DNA from 3 places in the Kocuria sp. WRN011 genome. Region 3 is predicted to be linked to each of the others. Evidence: riboswitches for the same ligand, from Rfam matches in the RefSeq annotation. Region 3 holds a riboswitch; each other region holds the start of a gene.
The links. Region 3 has a riboswitch for S-adenosylmethionine ahead of CKW39_RS03165 (MetQ/NlpA family ABC transporter substrate-binding protein). Riboswitches for the same ligand answer to the same signal wherever they lie in the genome.
Positions count from the first base shown of each region.

Region 1: another riboswitch for S-adenosylmethionine. It lies ahead of CKW39_RS00150 (cobalamin-independent methionine synthase II family protein); the one in region 3 lies ahead of CKW39_RS03165 (MetQ/NlpA family ABC transporter substrate-binding protein).
Region 2: another riboswitch for S-adenosylmethionine. It lies ahead of CKW39_RS00340 (LLM class flavin-dependent oxidoreductase); the one in region 3 lies ahead of CKW39_RS03165 (MetQ/NlpA family ABC transporter substrate-binding protein).

Region 1 covers NZ_NSGI01000001.1:25,461-35,112, forward strand. The annotation lists gene CKW39_RS00125 (3-hydroxyacyl-CoA dehydrogenase family protein) at 1-281, opposite strand, end outside; gene CKW39_RS00130 (enoyl-CoA hydratase/isomerase family protein) at 278-1,105, opposite strand; gene CKW39_RS00135 (thiolase family protein) at 1,113-2,336, opposite strand; gene CKW39_RS00140 (MFS transporter) at 2,569-3,999, opposite strand; gene CKW39_RS00145 (hypothetical protein) at 4,355-5,335, opposite strand; gene CKW39_RS00150 (cobalamin-independent methionine synthase II family protein) at 5,702-6,913, opposite strand; SAM riboswitch class I at 6,927-7,017, opposite strand; gene CKW39_RS00155 (3-hydroxybutyrate dehydrogenase) at 7,111-7,863, shown strand; gene CKW39_RS00160 (M23 family metallopeptidase) at 7,860-8,492, opposite strand; gene CKW39_RS00165 (IclR family transcriptional regulator) at 8,738-9,559, opposite strand.
Region 2 covers NZ_NSGI01000001.1:71,834-81,485, reverse strand. The annotation lists gene CKW39_RS00370 (glycoside hydrolase family 15 protein) at 1-1,447, opposite strand, end outside; gene purS (phosphoribosylformylglycinamidine synthase subunit PurS) at 1,679-1,936, shown strand; gene purQ (phosphoribosylformylglycinamidine synthase subunit PurQ) at 1,939-2,730, shown strand; gene purL (phosphoribosylformylglycinamidine synthase subunit PurL) at 2,880-5,177, shown strand; gene CKW39_RS00350 (GNAT family N-acetyltransferase) at 5,195-5,719, shown strand; gene cls (cardiolipin synthase) at 5,741-7,231, shown strand; gene CKW39_RS00340 (LLM class flavin-dependent oxidoreductase) at 7,304-8,725, opposite strand; SAM riboswitch class IV at 8,809-8,923, opposite strand; gene CKW39_RS00335 (CoA-binding protein) at 9,014-9,433, shown strand.
Region 3 covers NZ_NSGI01000002.1:74,110-83,761, reverse strand. The annotation lists gene CKW39_RS03190 (DivIVA domain-containing protein) at 1-705, shown strand, start outside; gene CKW39_RS03185 (DUF485 domain-containing protein) at 857-1,219, shown strand; gene CKW39_RS03180 (cation acetate symporter) at 1,223-2,860, shown strand; gene CKW39_RS03175 (GlsB/YeaQ/YmgE family stress response membrane protein) at 2,978-3,247, shown strand; gene dxr (1-deoxy-D-xylulose-5-phosphate reductoisomerase) at 3,359-4,642, shown strand; SAM riboswitch class IV at 4,675-4,789, shown strand; gene CKW39_RS03165 (MetQ/NlpA family ABC transporter substrate-binding protein) at 4,893-5,780, shown strand; gene CKW39_RS03160 (methionine ABC transporter ATP-binding protein) at 5,777-6,829, shown strand; gene CKW39_RS03155 (methionine ABC transporter permease) at 6,829-7,485, shown strand; gene ispG (flavodoxin-dependent (E)-4-hydroxy-3-methylbut-2-enyl-diphosphate synthase) at 7,666-8,832, shown strand; gene CKW39_RS03145 (DUF4081 domain-containing GNAT family N-acetyltransferase) at 8,871-9,652, shown strand, end outside.

The sequences.
Region 1 (9,652 bases), on a different contig from region 3:
TCAATGACCAGCTCGCACTCGGAGAAATCGGAGTGGTTCAGGCTCACGGAGAGGTTCTCGGCCCACTTGTCCAGGTTGCCGTCGATCTTGCCGCGCTCAAGCGACTTGACAAGGTCGGATTCGATGCGCTCCTTGGCAGACGCGGCCGCCTGGGGATTCGCCTCGACCACGGTGACGTTGGAGCCGGAGATCAGGAACGCGTGCGCGATACCCGCACCCATGCGGCCACCGCCCAGCACGCCCACCTTGGCGGGAACAGTGCCCTTGGTCTCTTCGCTCATTTCTTGTTCTCCTTCTTCCGGTCCAGGAACGCCTGCATCCGGTCAAACTTGGCTTGGGATTCGAACAGGATCGCCTGCGCGAGTTCGTCCACGTGAGGGTGGGACTCGCGCGGCATGTGGAACACGCGCTTGGACACGCGCACGGCCAGCGGGTCCTGCTTGCCGATGCGGTCGGCCAGCGCGTGCGCGGCATTCACCAGTTCAGCCGGTTCGTGAATTTCGGTGATCAGGTGCGCGGCCAAGGCTTCTTCCGCGTTGAGAATCCGCCCGGCCAAAACGATCTCCTTGGCCACCGGTTCACCCGCGAGTTCCTTGATGCGCCACAGGGCACCCGCAGCGGCGATGATGCCCAGGCCGGTTTCCGGCTGGCCGATCTTCACGTACGGGGTTCCCAAGCGGAAATCCGCGGCCCACGCGAGTTCCGCACCGCCACCCAGCGCGTAGCCGTCCAGCGCAGCGATCACGGGCATGGGCAGTTTGGCGATCCGGTCGAAAATCTGCGAATTCACCCCGCGCAGCGCATCCTCACGACGCCGCTCGCGCAGCTGCGCGATATCCGCACCCGAGGCGAAAATCCCCTTGCCGTTCACTTCCGTGCCGGACAGGATCATGATCTTCGGGTTGCGTTCCAGGTAGCCGCACACGGTGTGCAGCTCGTCGACCATGGTCTGGTCGATCGCGTTGCGCACGTCCGGGCGGTCCAGGATCACGTGCAGGCGGTCCGGGGTTTCTTCCAGACGGATGGCGCTGAAGTCACCCTGCAGGATCTGCTGATTCGCTTCGGCTTGATTCTTACCGTTCGACGACGTCGCGTGCTCGCTCATGCGGGCATCACACCTTCTCCACGAGCATGGCAGCACCCTGGCCCACGCCGATACACATGGTGGCCAGACCCTTGTCCGCGTTCTCGCGTTCCATGCGGCCCAGCAGGGTGATCACGATGCGCGAGCCGGAGGAGCCCAGCGGGTGGCCCAGGGCGATGGCACCGCCGTCGCGGTTGACGATGTCCGGGTTCAAACCAAGACGGCGGATCGAGGCCAGGGACTGGCTGGCAAAGGCTTCGTTGATCTCGGCGGCCCCGAGGTCATCCACGGTCCAGCCCGCACGCTTGAGGACCTTCTCTGTGGCGGGGACCGGGCCCAGGCCCATAATCTCGGGAGCCAGCCCGGCGGAAGCACCGTCGATCACGCGGGCACGGGCCTTCAAACCGTATTTCTCGATGGCGCTCTCGGAGGCCACGATGATGGCGGAGGCGCCGTCGTTGAGGGATGAGGCGTTACCGGCCGTGACTACGGAACCGCCCTTGACTACGGGGCGCAACTTAGCCAGGACGTCCGGGGTGGAGCCGGCTCGAGGACCCTCGTCGGTGTCAACGGTGGTGACGGCACCCTTGCGGCCCTTGACCTCGACCGGCACGATTTCGTCCTTGAAGCGGCCGGCCTCAATGGCTTTGATGGCCTTTGCGTGGGACTCGGCGGCGAATTCGTCGCAGTCCTCACGGGAGATGTTGTCCACGCGGGCCACTTCCTCTGCAGTTTCCGGCATGGAGTAGGTGGCCTTGCCGTCGCGGGAGAGCGGGCCGTCCTCGAACTTCTCGTTCACGAAGCGCCAGCCGATGGAGGTGTCGAAGGCTTCGCCGGGCTTGGCGAACGCGGTCTTGGGCTTCTCGACAACCCACGGGGCACGGGACATGGACTCCACGCCACCGGCAATCACGATGTCAGCCGCGCCGGACTTGATCATTTGGGAGGCGATGGTGATCGCGGACATGCCGGACGCGCACAAACGGTTCACGGTGATGCCGGGCACGGTGTCCGGGTAGCCGGCCAACAGCCACGCCATGCGGGCCACATTGCGGTTTTCTTCACCGGCGCCGTTGGCGTTACCGAGGATGACCTCGTCAACGGCTGCGGGATCGATGCCGGCGGCTTCGACCACGGACTTGATGCAGAGGGCGGCCATGTCGTCAGGGCGAACGGAGGACAGTACCCCGCCGTACCGACCTACAGGGGTGCGGGCCCCTCCGACTAGAAAAGCTTGCGGCATCGTGGACATGCTGTCTCCTTCGCAGGGGCAATAACTGACCGATCGTTCATCTAAAGATTCCACGACTTTGTGACCTACGTCAATACACTCGGTCGGGATTGCGGGATTCGGACTTTTTCGGCTCCAATGCGTTCGGTTTCATGCTGAGGGTCGGAGCTGAATGACCTGCGAATGCGATGTGGCCGGACCCGCGAAGGATCCGGCCACATCTGTGATTCAGTTGCATGCACTGCGCGGAGCTTTACCGGCGGTGCTGCGGGGCATTGCTGTCCATGTCCTCGGGCAGTACCGGGGGAACTTCTTCGCCCGGGTGCTTGGCAATGAATTCCTCGTGCACTTCCTCGATGTGCAGGTCGCGGCCCTGGTCCGACTTGCGGACGAAGCACACGGCCGTGAAGGACACGACGGAGAGCAGAGCGATGTAGAGGCCAATGGTCCAGGACTGGCCAGTTTCGTTCAGCAGCAGTTGGGCGATCAAGGGGGCAAATGCGCCGCCAATGATGGATCCGAGTGCGTAACCGATCGAGATGCCGGAGTAGCGGACACGAGCCGGGAACATCTCCGCGTACATCGCGGACTGAGGGCCATAGGACGGGCCCAGGCCGATGGTCAGGATGAAGATCGCCGCCGCGAACAGTGGCAGCGATGCCGTATTCAGCATGAACCACATGGGGATGGCCCACAGGATGATGAACGCGTAACCCAGCTGGAACGTCAGTTTTCGTCCGATCTTGTCTGACATCCAGCCGCCGAGCATCGTGAAGATCAACCAGCCGATGCCCCCGATCAGGGATGCGACCAGGGTTTCGGATCGGGGCATACCCAGGACCGTGGCACCGTAGGACGCGAAGAACGCGATCACTAGGTAACCGGCGGCGTTGTTGGCGGCAAAGATCAGGGCGGCCAGGGTTACTTCGCGCTTGTTGGTGCGGAACAACTGGCCCAGCGGAGCTGAAGACTCCTTGGCGCGCTGCTGCATGGCAACGAACACGGGAGACTCATCCACCGCGCGGCGAATCGCGTAGCCAACACCGATCAGCACGATCGAGAACAAGAACGGAACGCGCCAGCCCCAGGACTCGAACTGCTCGGGGGTCAGCAGGGATGTCACGCCGAACATGAACAGGGTGGCCATCAGCATGCCCAAGGGCACGCCGATCTGCGGGTAAGCCCCGAACAGGCCGCGCTTGTGGTTGGGGGCGTGCTCCACAGCCATCAGGGCCGCGCCTCCCCACTCGCCACCGGCTGAGAAGCCCTGCAGGACGCGCAAGCAGAGCAGAATAATGGGCGCCGCAATACCGATCTGTTCGTAGGTGGGAAGCAGGCCGATCAAAGTGGTGGCCGCGCCCATGCCGAACAGCGTCAGCACGAGTGTGATCTTACGACCGTACTTATCGCCGATATGGCCAGCCACGATGGCGCCCAGCGGACGGAACAGGAAGCTGATGCCCAGGGAAGCCCAGGCGACGATCTGTCCCACAGCCGGATTCTCAGCGCCTGCCGGGTTGAAGTAGTGCGTGGCCAGGATGAAGGCCGCTGCCTGAGCGTAAATGAAGAAGTCGTACCACTCGATGGTTGTGCCCACCAGGGTGCCGGCGAGAACCTTGCGCTCTTCGCGGGACATGGTGTGCGCCTGCTGCTGTGCGGGCGGGGAAGCTGCGTTTGTAGCCATGGAAGCTCCAGGATCATGAGTTGCGCGGTCCGGGCCCGGCAAGATCTGTGATTACTGACCGAATGGTCGTTGGAATAGATAGTACTGATGATCGTGACTCGCGTCACTACCTCCGCGCAAAATTATCAAAGGTCTGAGGAAACACGTGTGAAGCTCTGTCTCGGGTGCCGTGCTGACCAGTCTCTTCCCCTGGGCGACGACCTTCCCTCGGGCGTCCAATGAGCCATTTCATTCGGTCTTACTGTGTGGTAGACCCGGTTACTCTGCAGTACGGTCGCATCAAATGGTTGCGCGGGGTCTGGTCCCGCGTTCCGAATTTCGCAACCAGGCTCAGCAGCGCGGATCAACCGGTCACCTAGCGCAACTGCTGATCCAACCAGCACATCCACTGGGCTCGACGGTCTGGGTGCCTGAGGTCGTCCCAGGTCAGCACTCGCACCTTCCATCCAGCATCACGAAAGCGTTCGAGCCTGTAGTTCTCGTCCCGGTAGATCTGAGTGTCGATTGCGTGGTCATTGCTGTTGTATTCGAGGGCCGTCCGCTTGGCGACCCATGCGAGGTCGGGGAATCGTTCCCGGCCATCCAGCATCACCAGTGGGTTCATGCTGGGCGGCGGGAAGCCGTTCTTGAGGACCAGCAATCGAGTCAACGTTTCGGGTGAAGACCACGTGCGTTCCACCGCGTGGCTCAGAAGTCTGGCGATTCGACAGGCGGAGCGTGAGCGTGGGGGAAGCAGGGCGAGAGTCCGCGAGATTTCTTCACGGTCGAACGGTTTCAGCCAGATCTTGTTGGTGACCTGGATCCGGTGCGCCAGCAGGTAGTCCAAACAGGCAATGATTCGCCACGCGGACAGGTAAGGGGCGGCCACGGTCAGTGCTTCGATCGGATGGGTGAGGGCGCACTCCGATGGACCCAAGTACGGGTTCAGCCCATAGGACTTGGTCATTGTGGCACCACCCAGCTCTGACGTGGGGCGGTAACGGTTCCAGGCCAGGTGGGGTGAGCCCATGGCGCTCACAAAGGCGCGTGCTCGCGGAGCGGGTTCGTGTCCGAGCGTCGGATTGATCCAGTGTTGAGTGGAGTCGACGGGCACCTTGTACAACCGCAATGCGTGGAGGCCGGTGATCGGCAAGCCGCTCATGTTCCGCCGGAAGTGTCGGTGCAGCAGCACGGAGAGCATCGCGGGTTCGTAATGCTCTGGCTTGTGGAACCAGTATCCGCGGGTCAGGCGCACCATGGCGGGGTCCGCGTTGAGCTGAGGAGCGCGCAGACCCCAGTCGACCGTCGGCAACACATCTGGCAACGGGTCGAAACTCAGTACTCGAGCGGCTTTCATGACCGCGACTGTAGGCGGTCTCGGGGTCGGTCAGTTCGAGTTATCCACAGTCACTTCTGCCGACTGTGCTAGCTCTCCGGTTGAGCCCCACCATTTCATCCTGCCTTACTGTTCGGTAGGGCGGGTTACTTTGCCGTAAGGCGGCATCAGATGGTCGGCCGCGATGGCCGGCTGAGCTGCGACGCCGGCCGGACCCGGCGGACCCGGCGGGCGGGGAGGCGGCGTGGCCCTAGGCGGCAGCGGGGGCACTAGCGGTGGGGTGGGGAGGATGAGCCAGGGTGATGGGGGCGGGAAATGAGGGGGCAGAGGCGGGTGGCGCGAGCGGCGTCGTCGTCGATTGATTGCCGACGCCGCTCGCGAACCTTGCTAGAACAAGCGCTCGGTCGCGAGGCGCGCGCCTTCGACCAGGGAGCCGAGCTTGGCCAACGCGATCGAGGGGTGGAGGCGACCGCCCAGGCCACAGTCAGTGGAGGCGATGACGTTCTCGCGACCCACCACGGACGCGTACTGCTCGATGCGGTCGGCCACGAGCTCCGGGTGCTCCACCACGTTGGTCGAGTGGGAGACGAAACCGGGGTAGACCACCTTGCCCTCGGGGAGCGTGTGGTCCTTCCAGACCTTCCACTCGTGGCCGTGGCGGGGGCTGGACGCCTCGAAGCTGTAGCCGCCCGCGTTGATGGTGAGCATGAGGTCCACCAGGTACTTGAACTCGAGGTCTGTGGTGTGCGGGCCGTGCCACGAACCCCAGCACAGGTGGAAGCGGATCTGGTCCTCGGGGAGGTCGCGCAGGGCGTAGTTGAGGGCGTCCACGCGGATCTTGGTGAAGGCCAGGTAGTCCTCCACGGTGGGCTCGGGGTTGATCTGGTCCCAGGACTCGGCGATGGAGGGGTCGTCGATCTGAACGGTCAGGCCGGCATCGATGATGGCCTTGTACTCCTCGCGCATGGCGTCCGCGCAGGCGTACACGAGCTCTTCGTCGGTCGAGTAGTACTCGTTGCGGACACGTGCGCAGGAACCCGGGGACAACGCGGCCACGAAACCCTGCTGGGCTCCGGTCTCGGCCATCGCGTCCTTGAGACGGCGGATGTCACCGGCCACGGCTTCCTGACCGGCGTAGGTCAGCGGCCCGGTGATCTTGGGCTGGGCGACCGAGGCGCGGTGCGCGAGAACTCCGGCCGTGGGGTCCTCGTAGGCGTCGCGGAAACGAGCGCGGTCGCGGCGGTCCGGGAAGCTGGTCAGAACGATGTTGCCGGGGGAGGAGCGCTTGACCTCGGCGTCCTGCCAGCGGTCCTCGTTGGTGGGGGTCAATCCGCCCAGGCGGGAGAACGAGTAGTTCCACCACGCGCCGTAATCCACGGAGGAAGACATGGTGTGGCCGTATTCGCCGTCGTTGACGATGTCCAGGCCGATCTCGCGCTGCTTGCGAACGATGTCGATCACGCCGTTGTCGAGCGCGGCATCCAACTCCTGGGCGGTGGCTTCACCCTCCTGGAAACGCTTGTTGGCCTCCAGTAGATCGGGAGTGCGGGGCAGCGATCCTACGTGGGTGGTCTGAATACGATCGGTGTTCTGAGGCATGAACTAGCAGTCCTTTCCATCGGTCCTGGCGGTAGCACCGTGGGCTGAATCCCGGGTTGCTGCGGCGTCAACGAGCCAGATCTCTCGGCCGCTCTGGATGGGTACCCATTCATCAAACATCATGGGTGGGTGGTCGGGCCAATTGTGGCGCGCGTAATGTGTGGGACGTAGATCACCCATTACCGAGGAGTTGGGGCATGTCGGACAGCACGCTCAAGGACAAGAAGGCACTGGTCACCGGCGGGGCGAGTGGCATCGGCGCGGCAGCGGTTCGGGCCCTCGCGCAACGCGGCGCCCACGCGATCGTGGCCGACATCGACCCTCAGGCCGCCGAGGCCATGGCGCAAGAAGTCGGGGGCGAGGCATGGGCCGTTGACCTCACCGACACCGCAGCGCTCGCGGACTTGAGTCTCGACGTGGATGTGCTGGTCAACAACGCCGGGATTCAAAAGGTCACGGCCGTCCAGGACTTCGATCCCGCCGACTTCCACCGGATCCTCACGCTCATGCTCGAGTCCCCGTTCCTGCTGATCCGTGCCGCCCTGCCTCACATGTACGAGCGGGAGTGGGGGCGAATCATCAACGTGTCCTCGATCCACGGTCTGCGCGCCTCGGCGTTCAAGTCCGCATATGTCGCCGCTAAGCATGGGTTGGAGGGCCTGTCCAAGACCGTAGCTCTGGAGGGCGCTCCGCACGGTGTGACCAGCAACTGCGTGAACCCCAGCTACGTGCGCACGCCCCTGGTGGACAAGCAGATCAAGGACCAAGCGGCCACCCACGGAATCCCCGAGGACGAAGTGGTCGAGAAGATCATGCTCACCGAATCAGCGATCAAGCGCTTGGTTGAGCCGGAGGAGGTTGGCGAGCTCATTGCCTTCCTGGCCGGTCCCTCCGCCGGCATGGTCACCGGCGCTGCCTACACGATGGATGGCGGCTGGACGGCGTCCTAGCCAGATGGCACCGGGCGCTCCGGGCCGTCGCCCACGATCTGACCGTTGCGGGGTAGGCCGTCCGGAAATGACAGGGGTAAGCCAACAGCCTGAGCGAAATCCAGAGAATCGACCGCCTGCACATGCACGTGCGGTTCGGTGCTGTTCCCAGAATTTCCGAATTGGGCAACTGCGGTCCCAGCCTGAATGCTCTGGCCAACTCGAACCCTGATGCTGCCTTGCCGCAGGTGGCACAGTGCTACGTACTGGCCGCTGAAGGAATCCTGCACCACCACGTAATTTCCAGCCAACGCGCCCCATCCGGCGGCGACGCGGCAGGCTTGGGTCAGCGCGTAACCAACGGAGGACAACCCGCGGAAGGCGTCGTGATCTTCGGCGTGGTCGTCCGCCAGAACCACCGTGCCGGTCACGGGTGAAATGACCGGTTGTCCGAAACCGACGAACTTCTCGGGAGCCTCCGTGCGCAACAGCGACGTGCCAGTGAACCTGGCCGAACGGTTCTGTCCATCCACCGGCACAAAATCCATCGCGAAACTGGTGCCGAACCGATCGGTTCCGTGGCTCGGCACTCGATTCGCGGGGCTGTTCTGCACCAGGCACCGCCCGTGGAACGGATAGTCGAGTTCCATGCCCTTCATTCTTGCCCGTCCGGCGACTCGTGGGAATAGGCCACGACGCCGCTCACACACCCCGGCACGCACGGCGGGTGGGCCGAGCGGCGTCGGCGAACCATTTCGTCAGGGGTTACGACAAAGTAACCGGGTCTACTGCGCAGTAAGCCCTCATCACATGGTCCGGCCCGTACGCCACGCCGACGACGCCGCCCGCACACCCTTCCAGGCCCGGCACCCTACGCCGAGGGCGGCCCGGCACCTTACGCCGAGGGCGCCCCGGTGCGCAGGGCCGTGGACAATTTGTGCGCCTGATCGAGCAGCGCCGCGCCCAGTTGGGGGCGGCGTTCGGCGCGGAATCTTGATTCGATGCCGGTCAATGACAGGGCGTACCGGGGTTGTCCGGAGGCATCGAACACCGCGGCGGCCATGCCCCATGACCCTTCGACAATGCGTCCCGGATTCAGGGACCAACCGTGGTCGCGAACGCGTGCGACGAGTTTGCGGACGTGTGCGTCGCGGTGCTGAGAGCCGAGGCGTTGCCGTTCGTCCCGGGTGTCCGCTAGGGCGGTCTCGAGCTGATCCGGCGGGAGTTGACCGAGGATCGCGATCCCCGCGGACGCCACGCCCAGCGGGAGGCGGAGCCCTTCGTAAAGCACATGGGAGCGGACCGGAAACGACCCCTCGACGCGCGCCAGGCAGATGACCTCGTTGCCGCGGCGCGCGGAGAAGAACGCGGATTCACCAGTGGCTTCCGAGAGGCGCTGCAGGCACGGGGTGGCGAGTTCCTGTGCCGGATAGCGCTGGGCCGCCACGGTGCCCAGGATGTGGAGTTCGGGTCCGAGCGCCCAGTTGCCGTTCTCGGTGCGGTCGACCAGGCCTTCATCGGCCAGCGCCGTCAGGAGCCTATGGGTGGTGGGCCTGGTCAGTCCGGTGTGGAGCGCAATTGCCGCGGTAGAGCCAGCCGTTTCACTCGCGGCAACCGCCTGCAGGATGGCCGCCACCCGGGCCACGACCTGAGTGCCCCTCTGGGTATGCGGTGAGCGGGAGTGCGACGAGGTATTGGAATCCGGTGTCGTCATCATCGTCCCCTGGCTTGGAGCTGTCGCGAAGTTGTTCACATTATGGACAGACTAGACGCTGTTTTTCAGAATATGAGGACTTGACCGGAAGAATGC
Region 2 (9,652 bases), on a different contig from region 3:
GCTCTTCGGTCCCCGGGTACCAGACGTATGCTCCCCGTTCCGGATTCCAACATTTGGTGTCGATCCACGTCCTGATGCGCTGTTGTTCGGCCCGCCAGCGATCCACACAGCCGGAGATGTGACCGTCCTCCGCCAGCCGCACGGCACAATCCAACCCGTGCCAGCACCCCATTTTGGAGCTTGTGTAATGGCGGTGTTCGGGCAGTTCCCACATCCCCGAATCGGGGCGCCGCCACACGTCGCAGATCGCGTCCGCGAGATCGGCCAACATACGGGCAGTGGCCGTGTCCAGCACGTTACCGCCTGCCACGTAGCGGTGCGCCACGTCGAACACGTCCCCGTAGACACCCAGTTGTAGTTGGTCGGCCGCTTCATTGCCCGCCACGACCGGGCCGATACCGCGCCAACCTGGAACGTCGTACTCTTCCATGCGCGCTTCGGGGACTTCGCCGTCCAGACGGTTGAGCACGTGTAGGTGGGGCACCTGGGCCCGTACCAGCCGAAGCAGCCAGGACACTTGGGCGTGCACGTCCTCCTGCTCCCCGAGCTGCAACAAAGATTGCAAGGAATAGGTGGCGTCACGAATCCAGGCAAAGCGGTAGTCGTAATTCTTGGTGCCCGCCATGTTCTCGGGCAGGGATGTGGTCGCGGCCGCTGCCACGGACCCTGAAGGACTGTGGCTCAATAATTTGAGCACCAGGGCACTGCGTTGGACTTCCTCACCGTAGGGTCCGTCGTAGTCGAGCAGATCCCCCCACCGCCGCCACGTGTCCCGAGTCATGTCAAGGTTCTTGCGGATCTCACGTGGAGCCGGTAGCCGTAGGGGTTCGCCGTGCGTGGCCACCACCGCGAGCAAGTGCTGCGAACCAGGGGTGGTTCGGAAGGATCCCGACATCTGCTGTTCCTCGATCGTGCTCTCACCCACGTGTTCACCGCACACCCCCACCGAGACCTGATTGGTGCGCAGCACGGGCTTGCCCGCTGTGACATCAACCCAGGGAGAGACCGTGTTGAGCATGGTTCCCGGGGCCACACGCCATCGCATGGGAACAGTTCCCTCCAGGCCTTGCACCGCCCGCGCGAGTTCGTTCCAGGGCAGTCGCCCGGTCGAACCAACGTTCAACGAGTCGGTGACCTGCACCCTCCCCGAGGGAGTGGTGTACGTGGTCTGCAGAATATTGGTGCCCGAGAGATACTCACGTTCGACCTCGAACCGTTCGTCCGGACATAGTTCGATACATCCGCCGTGCTCTGCATCCAGCAATCGCGCGAAAGTGGGGGCCGAATCCAAATCAGGAATCGGGTACCAGTCCACGGATCCGTCATGGGAGATCAGAGCAACCGTGCGACCATCACCGACCACCGCATAGGAGCGCAGATCCACGTACCCATTGCACCGGGGTGACAGCTCGTTAACCGACACCGCGTTGCACCGCGTTGCATTCATCCGACTGCTCCTCACATCGCGCTCATCACATACATCAGTGTGCTGACCATCGTAGGAGAGCCCCGACCGCCGGGCCACTTCGGCGCCTCCATCAGCCCGGAACGAGACGGAGTCACACGGCCCCGCACCCAACAGTCACCGGTCCGGGGACCCGTCACTTCACACGCTGCCATGGTCGAGCTTGCAGACCGATAGGATGGGCAAGGATTAGCTCGAATCTCAGGAGTTGAAATGGCCCGTATCGTGGTTGATGTTATGCCCAAGCCGGAAATCCTTGACCCGCAGGGCAAGGCGATCGCCAACGAACTGCCCCGCATTGGGCTGGACGGATTCAGCGAGGTCCGCCAGGGCCGCCGCTTCGAACTCACCGTGGACGGTGAGGCAACGGACGAGGTACTCGCCCATGCCCGCGAGGCCGCCGAGAAGCTGCTGTCCAACCCGGTCATCGAGGACGTCGTGAACGTGTCGGTGCTGGACCAGGAGAACTGATCGTGGCCCAGAATCTGACCGCCGACCAGACCCCCCTGATCGCGGATCTGTCCCAGCCGGCGCCGAACGCCGCGTTGAAGGACATCCGCGTGGGCGTGGTCACCTTCCCGGGCACCCTGGACGACCGCGACGCCATGCGCGCCGTGCAGATCGCCGGCGGCACCGCGGTTCCGCTCTGGTACGCGGACGAAGACCTGCAGAACGTGGACGCCGTGATCCTGCCGGGTGGCTTCTCCTACGGGGACTACTTGCGCGCCGGCGCCATCGCGCGCTTCGCGCCGCTCATGGACAAGATCATCGACGCCGCCAATTCCGACGCCGCTCTGCCCGTCCTCGGCATTTGCAACGGTTTCCAGGTACTCACCGAATCGCACCTGCTGCCCGGTTCCATGATCAAGAACGAGCAGTTGAAGTTCCTCTGCCGTGATCAGGCGCTGCGCATCGAGAACGCGGATACTGCCTGGACCGGCCGTTACGAGCAGGGCCAGACCATCGTGGTACCGCTCAAGAACCAGGACGGCCAGTACGTGGCCGATCAACGCACCCTGGACGAGCTCGAGGCCGAGAACCGCGTTGCTTTCCGCTACGTGGGCGGCAACCCCAACGGCTCACGCAACGACATTGCGGGAATCACCAACGCACGCGGCAACGTGGTGGGTCTCATGCCCCACCCGGAGCACGCCGTGGAACCCGGCTTCGGTGCGGACTTCTCCGGTTCCGGTGATGTGGACATGCGCCACGGCACCGACGGCCTGGACATCTTCGTGTCCGCTCTGGAGTGCCTGACCCGCTAGCGTCCGCCAACCGGGCGGCCCTTCTGTGGACCTCATGGTTCACTGACCCGCTGACCGGCTGGCCCCAACTTCATCAGACATTCTTCGTGTGAGCGCCGGGAACGCACCGTACGCGCCCACCACCACGGCAAGGGATTCTCGTAACCGACATGAGCGAAACTCACTTCAATCTGGACACTGTTGAGCACGCCGCCGCCACCCCGAACACCGAGCTGCCCTGGGCCGAGCTGGGGTTGACCGAATCCGAGTTCGATCGGGTCAAGGAGATCCTGGGCCGCCGCCCAACCGCCGCCGAATTGGCCATGTACTCGGTCATGTGGTCCGAGCACTGCTCGTACAAGTCCACCAAGGTGCACCTGCGCCAGTTCGGCGACAAGGTCACGGAAGAGATGCGCAAGGACCTCATGGTGGGCATCGGCGAGAACGCCGGCGTCACGGACATCGGTGACGGTTGGGCCGTGACCTTCAAGATCGAGTCCCACAACCACCCGTCCTTCGTGGAGCCGTACCAGGGTGCAGCGACCGGCGTGGGTGGCATTGTCCGCGACATCATTTCCATGGGTGCCCGCCCGGTGGCCGTGATGGATCCGCTGCGCTTTGGCGCCATCGACCACCCGGACACCCAGCGCGTGGTGCACGGCGTGGTGGCCGGTGTGGGCGGCTACGGCAACTCGCTGGGTCTGCCCAATATCGGCGGTGAGGTGGAGTTCGATCCCTGCTACCAGGGCAACCCGCTGGTCAATGCCCTGGCCGTGGGCGTCATGCGCCACGAGGACATCCGCCTGGCCAACGCCTCGGGTACAGGCAACAAGGTGGTGCTGTTCGGTGCACGCACGGGCGGCGACGGCATTGGTGGCGCCTCCGTGCTGGCTTCCGAGTCCTTCGACGATTCCAAGCCCTCCAAGCGCCCCGCTGTGCAGGTGGGGGACCCGTTCGCGGAGAAGGTCCTGATCGAGTGCTGCCTGGAGCTGTTCAAGAGCTCCCTGGTGGAGGGCATCCAGGACCTCGGTGCCGCGGGTATTTCCTGCGCGACCTCCGAGCTGGCCTCCAATGGTGACGGCGGCATGCGCGTGGACCTGACCAAGGTGTTGTTGCGCGACCCCACCCTGACGCCGGGCGAGATCCTGATGTCCGAATCGCAGGAACGCATGATGGCCGTGGTGACCCCGGAGAAGGTCGAGGTCTTCGAAGCGGTCATGGCCAAGTGGGACGTGGAGTACTCGTGGATCGGTGAGGTCACCGACACCGGCCGGTTGATCATCGACTACCAGGGCGAAGTGATCGTTGATGTGGATCCGCGCACCGTGGCCCACGACGGCCCGGTCTACGAACGTCCCTACGCTCGCCCTGACTCCCAGGACCAGCTGCAGGCCAACCACTTCACCGGCTCTCCCGAAGACGCCTCCCGCCCCTCCGGTGCGGAGCTGCGCCAGGCCGTGTTGGAACTGATGGCCTCACCCAACCTGTGCTCCAAGGACTGGGTCACCAGCCAGTACGACCGCTATGTACAGGGCAACACCGCCATGGCCATGCCCGATGACGCCGGCGTGATCCGCGTTGATCAGGAAACCGGCCTGGGCGTGGCCCTGTCCACCGACTGCAACGGCCGCTACACCCGCCTGGACCCGTACGCCGGTGCGCAGCTCGCGCTCGCCCAGGCCTACCGCAACGTGACCACCGCGGGAGCTCGCCCCGCGGCCGTCTCGGACTGCCTGAACTTCGGCTCCCCCGAGGACCCGGACATCATGTGGCAGTTCGCCGAAGCCGTGCGTGGCCTGTCCGACGGTTGCCAAGAACTGGGCGTGCCCGTCACGGGCGGTAACGTCTCGCTCTACAACCAGACCGGCGGCGTCGCCATTAATCCCACCCCGGTGGTCGCCTTGCTGGGCGTGCTCGACGACGTCGCTCGCCGCACCCCGTCCGGGTGGCGTGAGGACGGTCAGGCCATTTATCTGCTCGGTGAGACCGCTGACGAACTGGACGGTTCCGAGTGGGCCCGCGTGCGGGGTCACCTGGGCGGACAACCGCCCGCGGTTGATCTGAAGCAGGAGCGTATCCTGGGGGACATGCTCGTCAATATGTCGCGGGACGGCATGATTGACGCAGCACACGATGTTTCCGAGGGTGGCTTGGCCGCGACCCTGTCGGAGATGGCCCTGCGCTTTGGCGTGGGCGCACGGATCGGCCTGGGGGAAGTTGCCGATCGGGACGGCGTGGACACGTTCACGCTGCTGTTCTCCGAGTCCCAGGGGCGGACCGTAGTGGCCGTTCCGCGTTCGGAAGAGGTGCGCTTCAAGGACATGTGCACCGTGCGCAACTACCCGTTCGCGCGCATCGGCGTGGTGGACGCGGAGTCCGGAGCCCTGGACGTCCAGGGTGAGTTCTCCGTTGATCTGGAGGCCTTGCGAGAGGCCCACAGTGCCACCCTGCCCAAGTATTTCGGTTGATCATAAGGACAGACACCATGACTGAGGTTCTTGAAGAGCTCAGCCCGGAACGATCGATTCGTACCGAACGTCTCTTGCTGCGTCCGTTCACCCAGGACGAGCTTGAGTCGATCGCAGAATCAACGGACCTGCCACAGTTCGCCCAGGGGTTTCCGACTCCCGAGGATCAGGACTGGGCTCAGACCGCGTTGGATGCCGGCAGCTATTTCTTCACCGAGACCATGTACTCGATGTTTGCCATGGTGGACGCGGCATCGGGTCAGATTATCGGCATGGCAGGTTTCGTAGGCCCGCCCATCGACAACGAACTCGAGGTCGTAGGGTCCGTTGTGCCGAACCGACAGAATCAGGGGTACGCGGGCGAGGTGCTCCCCTACTTGGTCGAGCTGGCCTTCCAGAATTCCCAGGTCAACGCGGTGAACGCTTCCGTGCCGTGGGGTAATCAGCCCGCATGTCGGCTGCTCCTCACGCACGGTTTTGAGGAGCGCCCGAGCGGCGGCTCCGAATCCACGTATGTGCATGTCCGCCCGGAGACGCATTGAAGCAACTGAGTTAGCCGGCTGATGTTCCCCTGGACCCCCTACGAACTGTTCTCCCCGGACACTGTCCCAGAGTGGATCCTGGTGATCCTGGGTGTCATCGACCTGCTGGTCCGAATCGTTGCGCTCGGCTGGATCCCGCATAACCGCAGGCCCTCCGTCGCCTTGGCGTGGCTGCTGGCCATCTTCCTCCTGCCCTACGCGGGGCTGTTGTTGTTCCTGGTCGTTGGTTCCTCCCGTCTACCGCGAAAGCGGATGGAGAAGCAGGCCAAGATGAACGACATCATTCGGGAGAACACCCCGGAGGACTTCGCCCTGGGCGAGGAGTTCCATCACCTGCCCGAGTGGGTCACCACGACCGCCAAGCTGAACTACCAGTTGGGCGCACTGCCCATGGTGGGCGGCAACGGCTTCGACATCCTCACGGACAACCATGACTCCATGGCGCAGATGGCCCGTGACGTGGACCGCGCCACGGATTATGTGCACTTCGAGTTCTACATCGTGGCCACGGATCGGGTGTCCCAGGTCTTGCTGGATTCGCTCGTTCGGGCCCACGAACGCGGTGTGAGGGTGCGCATCCTGATCGATCACGTGGGTTCGCTGGGCTACCCCGGCTACGCGGAACTGGTCCGCCGCTTCAACGCCTCCGGCATCCCCTGGCGACGCATGCTGCCGATCCGCCCGTGGCGAGGTGAGTGGCAGCGTCCGGACCTGCGCAACCACCGCAAGATCCTGGTGGTGGACGGTTCGATCGCCTACACGGGTTCGCAGAACATCATTCATCGCTCGTACAACAAGAAGAAGAACGTCCGCCGCGGCCTGGAGTGGAAGGATCTGATGATCCGCTGCTCCGGCCCCGTGGTTGCCGAGCTCAACGCGGTATTCGTTTCCGACTGGTATTCGGAGACCGACGACCTGCTCCTGGACGAGGCCACCGAGGTCCTCACGGACGTCGAAGGCCCCGTGTATGCCCAAGTGGTCCCCTCGGGACCCGGGTTCGAGACCGAGAACAACCTGCGCCTGTTCAACCACCTCATTTACAACGCCAACCGGCGCGTGGTGATCTCCAGCCCGTACTTCGTACCGGACGAATCCCTGCTGCACGCGCTCACCACCGAGGCGCAGTCCGGGGTGGACGTGGAGATTTTCGTGGGAGAGTCCTCGGACCATTTCCTGGCACAGAACGCCCAGAATTCCTACTATTCCGAACTCGCCGAAGCCGGGGTCAAGATTCACCGCTACAGCTCCCCCACGGTGCTGCACGCCAAGTTCGTGCTCGTGGACGACCTGATCAGCGTGATCGGTTCCTCCAACATGGACGAGCGGTCCTTCGCCCTGGACCTCGAGGTGTCCGTGATGATCGTGGACCAGGGTTTCCACGACCGCATGGAGGAAGTGGTAGAGGAGTTCAAGGCCTCCTCCACGCTGCTCGACCTCGATCTCTGGAACAAACGCCCCATGCGGCAGAAGTACGTCGAGAACGTCTGCCGCCTCACGTCGGCTTTGCTCTAACACCGACGACACCGCTGCCGCGACCTTTTCGAGCGAAAGGTCGCGACAGCGGCGTCGTCGTTCTTGAGGCTGTTAGCCCACCAGCTCGCGAGCGGCGGTGTCCGCCACGGACGGCTTGTCGGCGTACGCACCGCGGTACTGCGCTGCCGGGTGGGTGTCCATGACCTGGGGCTGGCCGGCGCCGTAGAGGGACTCGCGCAGGGTGGAGCCTTCGTACTCGGTGCGGTAGCGGCCGCGCTTCTGCAGCTCGGGAACCACGTACTCCACGAAGTCCTCGAAGGACCCGGGGCTCACGTGGTAGGCCAGGTTGATGCCGTCCAGACCACCCTCGTCGACCCAGGTCTCGAGCTGATCGGCCACGGATTCCGGCGATCCCACGATCACGTCACCCATGCCGCCCAGAGCACAGTGCTTGGCGATCTCCTCGCGGGTCCACTTCTTGTCCTTGGACTGCAGGGTGAACGGGGTCAGGAAGGACTGGATGGAGTCGGTCTTGATGTAGTTCAGGGCCTCGTCCTCGTCGAACTGGCTCAGGTCCACGCCGGACCAACCGCCGATGATCGCCTGGGATGCCTCCAGGTTCACGTAGGAGAGGTACTCCCGGTACTTCTCTTGGGCCTTCTCCTCGGTCTCGTCCACGACCACGGAGAGCATCGCGTAGATCTTGACGTCGTCGCGGTGGCGGCCCTGCTCCTCGGCCTGCTCGCGGATCTTGTCCGTGACGTAGCGGGTGAGATCCGGACGCAAGCCGCCGATGAACACGGCCTCCGCGTGACGTCCGGCGAACGCCTGGCCCCGCGAGGACGCACCGGCCTGGAAGATCAGCGGGGTGCGCTGCGGGGACGGCTCGGTGAGCGCGGCACCCGGAACGGTGAAGTACTTGCCCGAGTGCTGAATCGGGTGGACCTTCTGGGTGTCAGCGTAGACGCCGGCCTCGCGGTCCTTGACCACGGCGCCGTCTTCCCAGGAACCCTCCCAGAGCTTGTAGCAGACGTCGAGGAATTCCTCGGCAATCTCGTAGCGGGTATCGTGCTCGATCTGGCGCGGCAGACCCTGGTTCTCCGCGGCGGAGGGCAGGTACGAGGTCACCACGTTGAAGCCCACGCGGCCCTTGGTCAGGTGATCGAGCGTCGCGTACTTGCGGGCCAGGGTGTAGGGCTGCTCGTAGGTCACCGCGCTGGTCACGCCGAAGCCCAGGTGCTCGGTCACGGCGGCCATGGCGGAGATCTGCATGAACGGATCGTTCACGGGAACCTGAGCGCCGTCCGACACGGAGGGTGCGGCAGAGTTCTTGTAGATGTCGTAGATGCCCACCACGTCCGCCAGGAACAGGGCGTCGAACTTGCCCTTCTCCAGCGTCTTGGCCAGGTTGGTCCAGTACTCGATGGTGTTGTACTCGGTGGCCTTGGACCGCGGATGACGCCACAGACCGAAACTCTGGTGGTCCACGCACGTCATGTCGAAGGCGTTCACGGAAATCCGCTTTTTGCTCATGTGTGCCCCTTTGGGTCGAACCCGACCCGCGCCCCGTGCACCACCTGCGGCGGCCTACTCTGCGGGTCCAGCGCGCTTGTGTGGCGCCGTACTTGCCACATGCGGTGTGCCATGCGGCCCGATCCTCACCTGGGGCACCCCGCTACGGGAGAGGGTTGCCGTCCGACAAGCCAGGGCTGTGCGTCGGAACTCATGATCGTTCTGCGCCCCACTGTACCGTTTCCGTGGCCCCTCCGGCGGCTCGTGAAACATAATGACCGAGCTGATTCACAGTGAGACGATGGTCATATGAGTGATCGCCACGTCAACGATCCGGACCAGATTCGCGAGCTACTCGCGACCCCGGGGCGGTGGGCCATTGTTGGGCTGTCCACCAACCGCACGCGACCCGCGTTTGCGGTGTCCCGCCGGATCCGTGACGAGTTCGGGCAGCAGATCATCCCGGTCAATCTGGCGGGCGAGGACGTACATGGCGAGACGGGCTATCGATCGCTCGAGGACATCCCGGGGCACGTGGACGTGGTCGACTGTTTCGTGAACTCCAGCCGCGTGGGTGAAGTGGTGGATCAGGCGATCGACATTGGTGCCGGAGCGGTGTGGATGCAGCTGGGTGTGACCGATCAGGCCGCTGCCGAACGGGCGAAGGCCGCCGGGGTGAAAGTGGTCATGAACACCTGCCCGCTGATCGAGGCCCCGCGGGTTCTGTAGGGCCCGCGGGTTCTGTAGGTGCGGTGGTTCCGTAGTCGCACTGGTCCTGTAATCGAGAGCGCGGCCGGCATTCCCCACGAGCCGTCGACATTCTGGGTAGAGGTTCGCGCGCGGAGCCCGGTATTTAGTGCGATCCCCTACCGAAAATGTTCATGGCCTCCTTTGACGTGCGAACCTCTGCCAGGAATGTTCATTGCCGCCCCTGACGTGCGGTCCTCT
Region 3 (9,652 bases):
GACGGACTGGACACTCGAACCAAGGCCCAGCAGGTCCCGGGCGGCGACGGCGCCCCCAGCCACTCTGCTGCCGCCCCCCAGGCGGCTGCCCCCACTCAGGAGGCCACGCAGGCTTCGGCTCCGGCTCGCGAGACGGCGGGCCGCAAGTTCATGCGTGTCGAGGATGAACGCTGGGGTTACGATCCCGCCGAGGTCGACGACTTCCTGGACCGGGTCGACGCCGTTCTGGCCACCACGGCGCGCGATCTGCAGTCCGCGCCGGGCGTAGGTAGCCGGCAGGTGCGCGAGCGCGTGTTCGATCGTGTGCAGGGCGGTTACGATCCGGCTCCGGTGGATGCCCGGCTCGACGAGCTCGAAGACGAGCTGGCGGATCGAGAACGTGAGGCCTTCATCTCGGAGCACGGTCCCGAGCGCTGGGAGGAGCACCTGGAACTCATGGGTCAGACTCTGCTCGGACGCCTGAACCGGCCCCACGGGGAGCGGTTCCGCAGGCCTTCCCAGCGCAAGCAGCTCGGGTATTCGGTCTCTGACGTGGATGTGCTGTGTGACCGGATCACCGAGCACTTCCGTTCCGACGAAGCTCTTGATCCAACACTGGTGCGCAAGGCGGTGTTCCGTCAGGCGCAGGGTCAACGATGCTACGAGGAACAGCAAGTCGATGCGTTCATGGACCGGGTCGTGGAGCTCATCCTGGCATTGCGCTGACTCCCAGACTTCCGCGCGTTTGTATACAAAGCGGGCCTAACTACCGAAATATTCGGAAAGTTGGGCCCGTTTTTTCGTCTTTTTTCGCGTTGCTGTTGTGTTTGTGGATACAAGGAGCCTAATGTGGTCCTCATCACACAAGGAGGCTTTCATGGCGTCTACGCCCCCTGTCGACTCGGCCAACTCCACGGCTTTCGACTTCACAGAAGCTCAGCGCTCGGATCAGTTCCAGCAGCTGCGCAAAACTCACCGTTCTTTCGTCTTCCCCATGGCCGTGGCGTTCCTGGTCTGGTACCTGCTCTACGTGGTGCTTGCCATTTACGCCCCTGAGTTCATGTCCCAGCGCATTTTCGGGAATGTGAACCTCGGGCTGCTCCTGGGGCTCCTACAGTTCGTAACCACCTTTGGCATCACCGCTGCGTACGTGTCCTTTGCCAACCGGAAACTTGATCCCCAGGCCACAGCGTTGCGTGAGCACCTCGAGGCCGCCGGTGCGGGACGAGGAGAAGCGTAAATCATGATCAACATCACTAATGCGGCACTTCCGGCGATCCATGCCGCCACTGACACCGAAACCGTCGGTACTCCGTGGATCAACATCAGCGTGTTCCTGGCATTCGTCGTGGTCACGCTGGTCGTCGTAATCCGCGCTTCCAAGTCGACATCCACGGCGGCCGACTACTACGCGGGCGGCCGATCGTTCTCCGGTACCCAGAACGGCCTGGCCATTGCGGGCGACTATCTCTCCGCGGCATCGTTCCTCGGCATCGTGGGGGCCATTGCGTTGCAGGGTTACGACGGGTTCCTGTACTCCATCGGCTTCTTCGTCGCGTGGCTCGTGGCCCTGCTACTCATCGCCGAGCCGCTGCGAAACACCGGTAAGTTCACGATGGCGGACGTGCTCTCCTTCCGCCTGCGTCAGCGTCCAGTGCGCGTCGCGGCGTCCATTTCCACCCTGGCCGTGACCTTCTTCTACCTTCTGGCGCAGATGGCCGGCGCGGGTGCTCTCGTGTCGCTGCTGTTGGGCATCGGTTCCAAGACCGGTCAGTCACTGGTCATCGTGGTTGTGGGCATCATCATGATCGTCTACGTCTTGGTGGGCGGCATGAAGGGCACCACGTGGGTCCAGATCATCAAGGCGTGCCTGCTGGTCACGGGTGTTGCCGTGATGACCGTGTGGATCCTGGCCATGTTCGGCTTCAATTTCTCGGCCATCCTGGGCGCCGCAGTGGAAACCAATAACAACCCCGCCATGCTGGATCCGGGACTGAAGTACGGCTTGAGTGAGATCACCAAGATCGACTTCATCTCGCTGGGCCTGGCTCTGGTGCTCGGTGCCGCCGGTCTGCCGCACGTGCTCATGCGCTTCTACACGGTTCCCACCGCCAAGGAAGCACGCAAGTCCGTGGTGTGGGCCATCACCCTGATCGGCTTGTTCTACCTTTTCACTCTGGTGCTGGGTTTCGGCGCAGCCGCGTTGATCGGCTCCGACCGGATCTTGAATTCCCCCGGTGGCGTGAACTCGGCCGCTCCATTGCTCGCCTACGAGCTGGGCGGCTCCATCCTGATGGGTTTGATCGCCGCAGTGGCCTTCGCAACCATCCTTGCCGTCGTCGCCGGTCTGGCCATCACGGCCTCAGCGTCCTTCGCGCATGACATCTACACATCCGTGATCAAGAACGGCAATTCCGACCCCAAGCAGGAACTGCGCGTCGCCAAGACCACCGTGGTCATCATCGGCCTGGTGTCGATCGCCGGCGGTATCGGCGCCCAGGGTCAGAACATCGCGTTCCTGGTGGCACTGGCCTTCGCGGTCGCCGCATCGGCCAACCTCCCCACGATCCTGTACTCGCTGTACTGGAAGCGCTTCACCACCCGCGGTGCCGTGCTGTCCATGTACGGAGGTCTGATCAGCTCCGTGGTTCTGATCATCTTCTCGCCGGTGATGTCGGGCGCTGAGACGTCCATGATCCCGGGTGCAGATTTCGCCATCTACCCGCTGTCCAACCCGGGCATCATCTCCATTCCGTTGTCGTTCCTATTGGGCTTCCTCGGTTCCATGTCCGAGCGTCGGCCGGAGGATCCCAAGAAGCAGGCCGAGATGGAAGTTCGTTCCTTGACGGGCGTTGGTGCTGAGAAGGCAGTCGATCACTGATTGAGTGTCCTGACGATTTCTCCTGTAACCTGATAGGAAGCTGGCAGTCAGTACGCTGACCAAGGCATACGAACGCGACGACCTCGTGTTAAAGCAAACAGCTAAACTGGAGGAATCATGGGCATTATTAGCTGGATCGTCCTGGGCCTGATCGCTGGCGCACTCGCCAAGCTCATCATGCCGGGTCGTCAGGGTGGCGGCATCATCGTCACCATCATCCTGGGCATCATCGGTGCCATCCTGGGCGGCTTCCTGGGCAGCCTGGTGGGCATCGGATCCTTGGAATCCGTGTTCGACATCGGAACCATCATCACCGCAATCGTGGGCGCACTCATCGTGCTGTTCATTTACGGTGCAGTGACCGGCCGCAAGGGCGCTCGTCGCTGATCCACGGCATCACTGAACGAGGGCGTCACCTCCGGGTGGCGCCCTTGTTGTATGTGCTGAGCTCCTCCGATCCACGAGATACTGGTGACCATGTCCGACGCACCCCTGACCATGACCCCCGAACTCGACAGCGCCACTGGCAAGCATCCCCGGCGCGTGGTCATTCTGGGTTCCACGGGCTCCATCGGTACGCAAGCGCTCGACGTCGTCGCCTCCGCGCGTGGCCTGCGGCGACCGGGCGAGGGCGACGCCGCCGCGGGGCACCCGCCGCTGTCGGTCACGGCCTTGGCCGCCGGAACGTCCAACCTGCCGGTGCTGGCGGAGCAGGCCGTCCGAGAACGTGTGGCCGCGGTCGGAACCAGTGGCACGGCCGACCACGCCCGGCAACTGAAAGAACTCATTGCCCAACGAGCCTCGGGGGAGGGCCTGACAGGCTTCACCCCCGAGATCTTCCACGGGCCTGAGGCCGCAACGTGCGTGGCGGAACACTCGGACTGTGATGTCGTTCTCAACGGCATCACCGGGTCCATCGGACTGGCTCCCACGCTCGCCGCATTACACGCGGGGACGCCCGTGGCGCTGGCCAACAAGGAGTCCCTCATCGCGGGCGGCCCGCTGGTCAAACAGGCCGCGGCCGCCACCGGCCTGGAGACCCCGCTGATCCCGGTGGATTCCGAGCACTCGGCTCTGGCGCAGGCGCTGCGGGGAGGCCGTTCGAGCGAAGTCGACCGATTGATCCTCACCGCCTCCGGCGGACCCTTCCGAGGGATGTCCCGGGATCAACTCACCACGGTCACGCCCCAGCAGGCGTTGAAACACCCCACATGGGACATGGGGGTGATGGTCACGACCAATTCGGCCACCATGGTCAACAAGGCGCTTGAGGTCCTGGAAGCATCCTTGTTGTTCGACGTTGCCCTGGACCGGATAGACGTGACCGTGCACCCACAGTCCGTGGTGCATTCCATGGTCCAGTTCGTGGACGGTTCCACCCTGGCCCAGGTATCACCGCCGGACATGCGACTGCCCATTGCCCTGGGTATGGGGTGGCCCCACAGAATTCCCGGCGCGGCGGTGTCGTGCGATTGGACGCAAGCGGCGCACTGGACCTTCGAGCCGCTGGACACCGAGGCATTCCCCGCCATCGAGCTGATGAAGCATGCCGGGACGCTGGGCGGCACCTGGCCGGCCGTGTTCAACGCGGCCAATGAGCAGGCCGTGTACGCCTTCCACCGGGGTGAGGTGAACTTCACGACCATCGTGGACATCGTTGCGGTGGTCGTGAATGAACACGAGGGCGACACGACCCCGCGGCTCGAGGACGTCCTGGGCGCCGAGGGCTGGGCCAGGAACCGGGCGGATCAGTTTATTGCGCAGCGTTTCAGCGCACGCTGATCACCGCCGGCCCCATGTTAGGCTTGGCCGCGGATGACGAGATCCGGCGTCAAGCTCTGGCTGGCCGGACGGCAACCCTCTCCCGTAGCGGGGTGCCCCAGATGACCATCCGGCCGCGGTTAACGTAGCTCCCGGCAAGTGCGGTTTCCCGAATCAACTAGCACGAGCCTTGCAACTGCGGTGTGTCCTCGGACGTACCGCTTTCAGTTGTTAATCGCCCAGAACATTTCACACCTCGGAAAGGCACATCGTGCGATCTCACCGTTTGATCCCCCTTGCGCTGGCCACCACCATCGGCCTCACCTTGACCGCGTGCGGCGGCGGAGATTCTGAATCCTCCGATCCTGCTGCGGACGGCACCGTCACCATTGGCATCGTCGGCTCGGAGCCCGCTCACGACGCGCTCAAGGAAGTCGCTGCCGAGAACGACATCACCGTCGAGTACGTGGATTTCAGCGACTACAACCAGCCGAACCCCGCCACCAAGAGCGGCGACGTGGACATGAACTGGTTCCAGCACACCGCGTACCTTGCTGACTACAACAACAACTCTGGTGACACCATCACACCGGTCGGGTCCACCGCGATTTACCCGTTGGGTATGTACTCCAGCAAGTACGACTCCCTGGACCAGATCAAGGACGGCGACGAGATCGCGATTCCCAATGACTCGATCAACCTGGGTCGTGCACTGAACCTGCTCAAGCAGGAGGGGCTGGTCGAATTCACCAAGGACACCATTGCCCCGACCGAAGGCGATATCGACACCGAGAAGTCCAAGGTCTCTGTGCGTCCCGTGTCCGCCGAACAGACTGTTTTGTCAATGGATTCCGTGGCGGCTTCCGTGATCAACAACGACTTCCTGGGCCGAGCGAACATCGATCCCAAGTCCGCTCTCGCATCGGATGATCCGAAGCAGGACAGCGCCAAGGTCTTCAACAACCTGTTCGCTGCTACCGAGGCCAACGCCGACAACGAAACTCTCAAGAAGGTTGCAAGCTTCTACTACGACCCCAAGGTCTTGAAGGCCGAGGACGAGGAGAGCAAGGGCACCGCTGTCCCGACAGAGGTGGACCAGCAGGAACTCAAGGATCTGCTGACGCGGTATCAGGAAGACCTGAAGGAACAGACCCAGTGACGGAAGTATCCAGTGAGCGCACCCTGGTGCGCTTCCGGGACGTCAGCAAGGTCTACACGGGCGGATCCAAGCGCGCACCGCGAGTGGTCAACGCCGTGGACAGCGTCACCCTGGACATCACCAAGGGCGAGATCTTTGCCGTGATCGGGTACTCCGGAGCCGGCAAGTCCACCCTCGTGCGATTGATCAACGGTCTGGAGCCCATCAGCTCCGGATCGCTCGAGGTTGCGGGTAACCGGGTGGACGGTAAGTCCGAGGTGCAGTTGGCACCCATCCGCCGCAAGATCGGCATGATCTTTCAGCAGTTCAACCTGTTCAACTCGCGCACCGTGGCGGGCAATATCGAGTATCCGCTCAAGCGTGCCGGGTGGAAGCCCGAGGAGCGCAAACGGCGAGTGACCGAGCTGCTGGACTTCGTGGGACTGACGGACCGTGCCAAGAACTATCCCGAAGAGCTGTCCGGTGGGCAGAAGCAGCGCGTGGGCATTGCTCGCGCCCTCGCCTCCAATCCGGAGTTGTTACTCGCGGACGAATCGACCTCGGCGCTGGACCCCGAAACCACCCAGGAAGTGCTCGGACTGCTCAAGCGGGTCAACCGGGAACTGGGGATCACCATTGTGCTGATCACCCACGAGATGGACGTGGTGCGTTCCATCGCGGATCGCGTAGCCGTGATGGACAGCGGCCGAGTGGTCGAAATGGGCACCACGTCGGACGTTTTTGCCTACCCCCAGGCCGAGACCACACGGAAGTTCGTCTCCTCGGTGATGCGCACCGTTCCCCGTGAGGACGAGATCGCCAAGCTGCGCGAGGAACACCCGGGTCGCCTGATCCTGGTGGATGTCACCGACCAGAACCGGATCGGCTCCGTTCTCTCGGAGTGCGCCCGGGACGGCGTGACGTTCAACATCGCGTTCGGTGGCATCTCCATGCTGCAGTCGCGGTCCTTCGGCACGTTGACGCTGTCGTTGAACGGTCCGGACACCGCCGTGGAGAACACCATTGTTCGGCTGCGTGAAATCACCAAGGTAGAGGAGGTGACCCGCTGATGGATTGGCCATTATTGGGACCCCAATTGCTCTCGGCCACCGGCGAGACCCTGTACATGGTGGCAGTCACCCTGGTGTTGGCCGGTCTTATCGGGCTGGTGGTCGGCGTGGGACTCTACGTCACCCGTCGGGGCAACATCCTGGAGAACTCCGCGGTTTTCACCGCGCTGAACCTCCTGGTGAACTTCATCCGCCCCATCCCGTTCATCATTCTGCTGGCCGCACTTGGCCAGGCCACCGAGGCCGTCGTGGGCACCCGACTGGGTCCCAACGCCGCGATTTTCGCCATGACCATTGGTGCAACGTTCGCTGTGGCGCGCATCGTGGAGCAGAACCTGATGAGCGTGGATCCCGGTGTGGTTGAGGCCGCTCGTTCCATGGGTGTGTCTCGGTTCCGGATCATCACCACGGTGATCCTGCCCGAGGCTCTCGGCCCGCTGGTGCTGGGTTACACCTTCTTGGTCATCGGCATCACGGACATGTCCGCCATGGCCGGTGCCATTGGCGCTGGTGGTTTGGGCGACTTCGCGTTGCGTCTGGGTTACCAGCGTTTCAATGACGAGGTCACCTGGGCAGCTGTGATTGTGATCATCATTCTGGTGCAGTTGGTTCAGTTCTTCGGCAACTGGTTGGCGCGCAAGATCATGCGCCGCTAGCGAGGACAACCGCTACGAATCCCGCCCCGGGCCTTCCCACGAAAGGCCCGGGGCGGCGTCGTTGGGCGTTCGTTTGCTCACGTCCGGCTGCAGGCTCTCGGCAAGGTGGCACAATGGAAGGTGAATAAATCGGGGAGTGCCCTTGCGCACCCCCGGCCAACAAGCTTCTGGAGGCAATTCGTGAGTTCGGTCAGTCTCGGTATGCCCGCTGCACCCCAGCCGGTCCTTTCACCTCGACGGAAGACCCGTCAGATCCAGGTGGGGTCCGTGGGTGTCGGATCGGATTTCCCGGTCAGCGTGCAGTCGATGACCACCACGCCCACCACCAACATCAACGCCACGCTGCAGCAGATCGCAGAACTCAACGCAGCTGGTTGCGACATTGTGCGTGTGGCCTGCCCGTCCCAGGATGACGCTGATGCGTTGCCCATCATCGCCAAGAAGTCACCGATCCCGGTGATTGCTGACATCCACTTCCAGCCCAAGTACGTCTACGCGGCCATCGATGCCGGCTGTGCCGCGGTACGCGTGAACCCGGGCAACATCCGCAAGTTCGATGATCAGATCGAGGGCATTTCCCGCGCAGCCGAGGCCGCGGGCGTATCCATCCGGATCGGCGTGAACGCGGGATCGCTGGACAAGCGCCTGCTCGAGAAGTACGGCAAGGCCACCCCGGAGGCACTCATGGAGTCCGCCGTCTGGGAAGCCTCTTTGTTCGAGGAACACAACTTCCACGATTTCAAGATCTCCGTCAAGCACAACGACCCCGTGACCATGGTGCGCGCCTACCAGTTGCTCGCCGAGCGCGGTGACTGGCCGTTGCACCTGGGTGTGACCGAGGCCGGGCCCGCGCTGCAGGGCACCGTGAAGTCCGCGACCGCCTTCGGCATTCTGCTGGGACAGGGCATCGGCGACACCATCCGCGTCTCGCTGTCCGCACCCCCGGTCGAAGAGGTCAAGGTGGGCAACCAGATTCTGCAGTCGCTGGGCCTGCGCCCGCGCAAGCTGGAGATCGTCTCCTGCCCGTCCTGTGGCCGCGCCCAGGTGGATGTCTACAAGCTCGCCGACGACGTCACCAAGGGTCTCGAGCACCTGACCGTGCCGTTGCGCGTGGCCGTGATGGGTTGTGTCGTCAACGGGCCTGGCGAGGCTCGCGAAGCCGATCTGGGTGTTGCTTCCGGTAATGGGAAGGGACAGATCTTCGTCAAGGGTGAGGTCATCAAGACCGTTCCCGAGGACCAAATCGTGGAGACCCTGCTGGAGCAGGCGAATCGCATGGCCGAGGACATGGAGCTCGACGAGAACGGTCAGCCCGTAGAGGGCGCCCCGGTCGTGACGGCCGGATGATCCGATACCGGGTGACGCGTCTGCTGGTTCCCGGGGCAGTGCCCCAATCCCAATTGGACCAGCTCCTGGCGCGTCACGCGGTCTCCTCGGTGTTCGTGGGCTCCCACGTCGATTCGGTGCGCACCGCACGACGTCGCCGCCCTCCGCCCGTGGTGGGCGTCATGAACCCGGATCAGGAACTCGTGGGTGCCTGCTGGGTGGGTACCAACGTGGTCCCCGTGGCGCTGGACGAGACCGGTCAGGACCTCGTAGCTGATTATCTGGCGCGGGGCGGGTCTCACTACGCGTCGATTTTCGGCCCCGCGGATCCCGTCATGGGGCTCTGGAACCGACTTAAAGGTTCGTGGCCGCTTCCCTTCGACGTGCGTCCAGAGCAACCGCTGCTGGCCATGGACCAGGACCCAGCCCCTGAACAGTTGAATCACGTCTCGCGTCGAGTGCGGTGGGCCGAGATCTCGGAGTTCTCCCGCGTGCTCCCCGCGGCCGCGGCCATGTTCGAAGAAGAAGTGGGCTATTCACCGTTCGTGGATGGTGCTCAGAGTTACCGCAAGCGTGTGGAGCAGCTGCTGCGTGAGAAACGAACCGCGGTGCTCGCCAACGACACGGACGGGAAAGTCCTCTTTAAAGCGGACATCGGTTCCATCAGCGGTGGGGTGTGCCAGATCCAGGGCGTGTGGGTCGATCCTGCCTATCGCGGTCAAGGACTCGCGGCACCCTGTATGGCCGCTGTGGTGGCGTTGGCTAGGATATATGTTCCCGTGGTCAGTCTCTACGTGAATTCCTACAATGCCCCGGCCCTGGCCACGTATCGCCGGGTCGG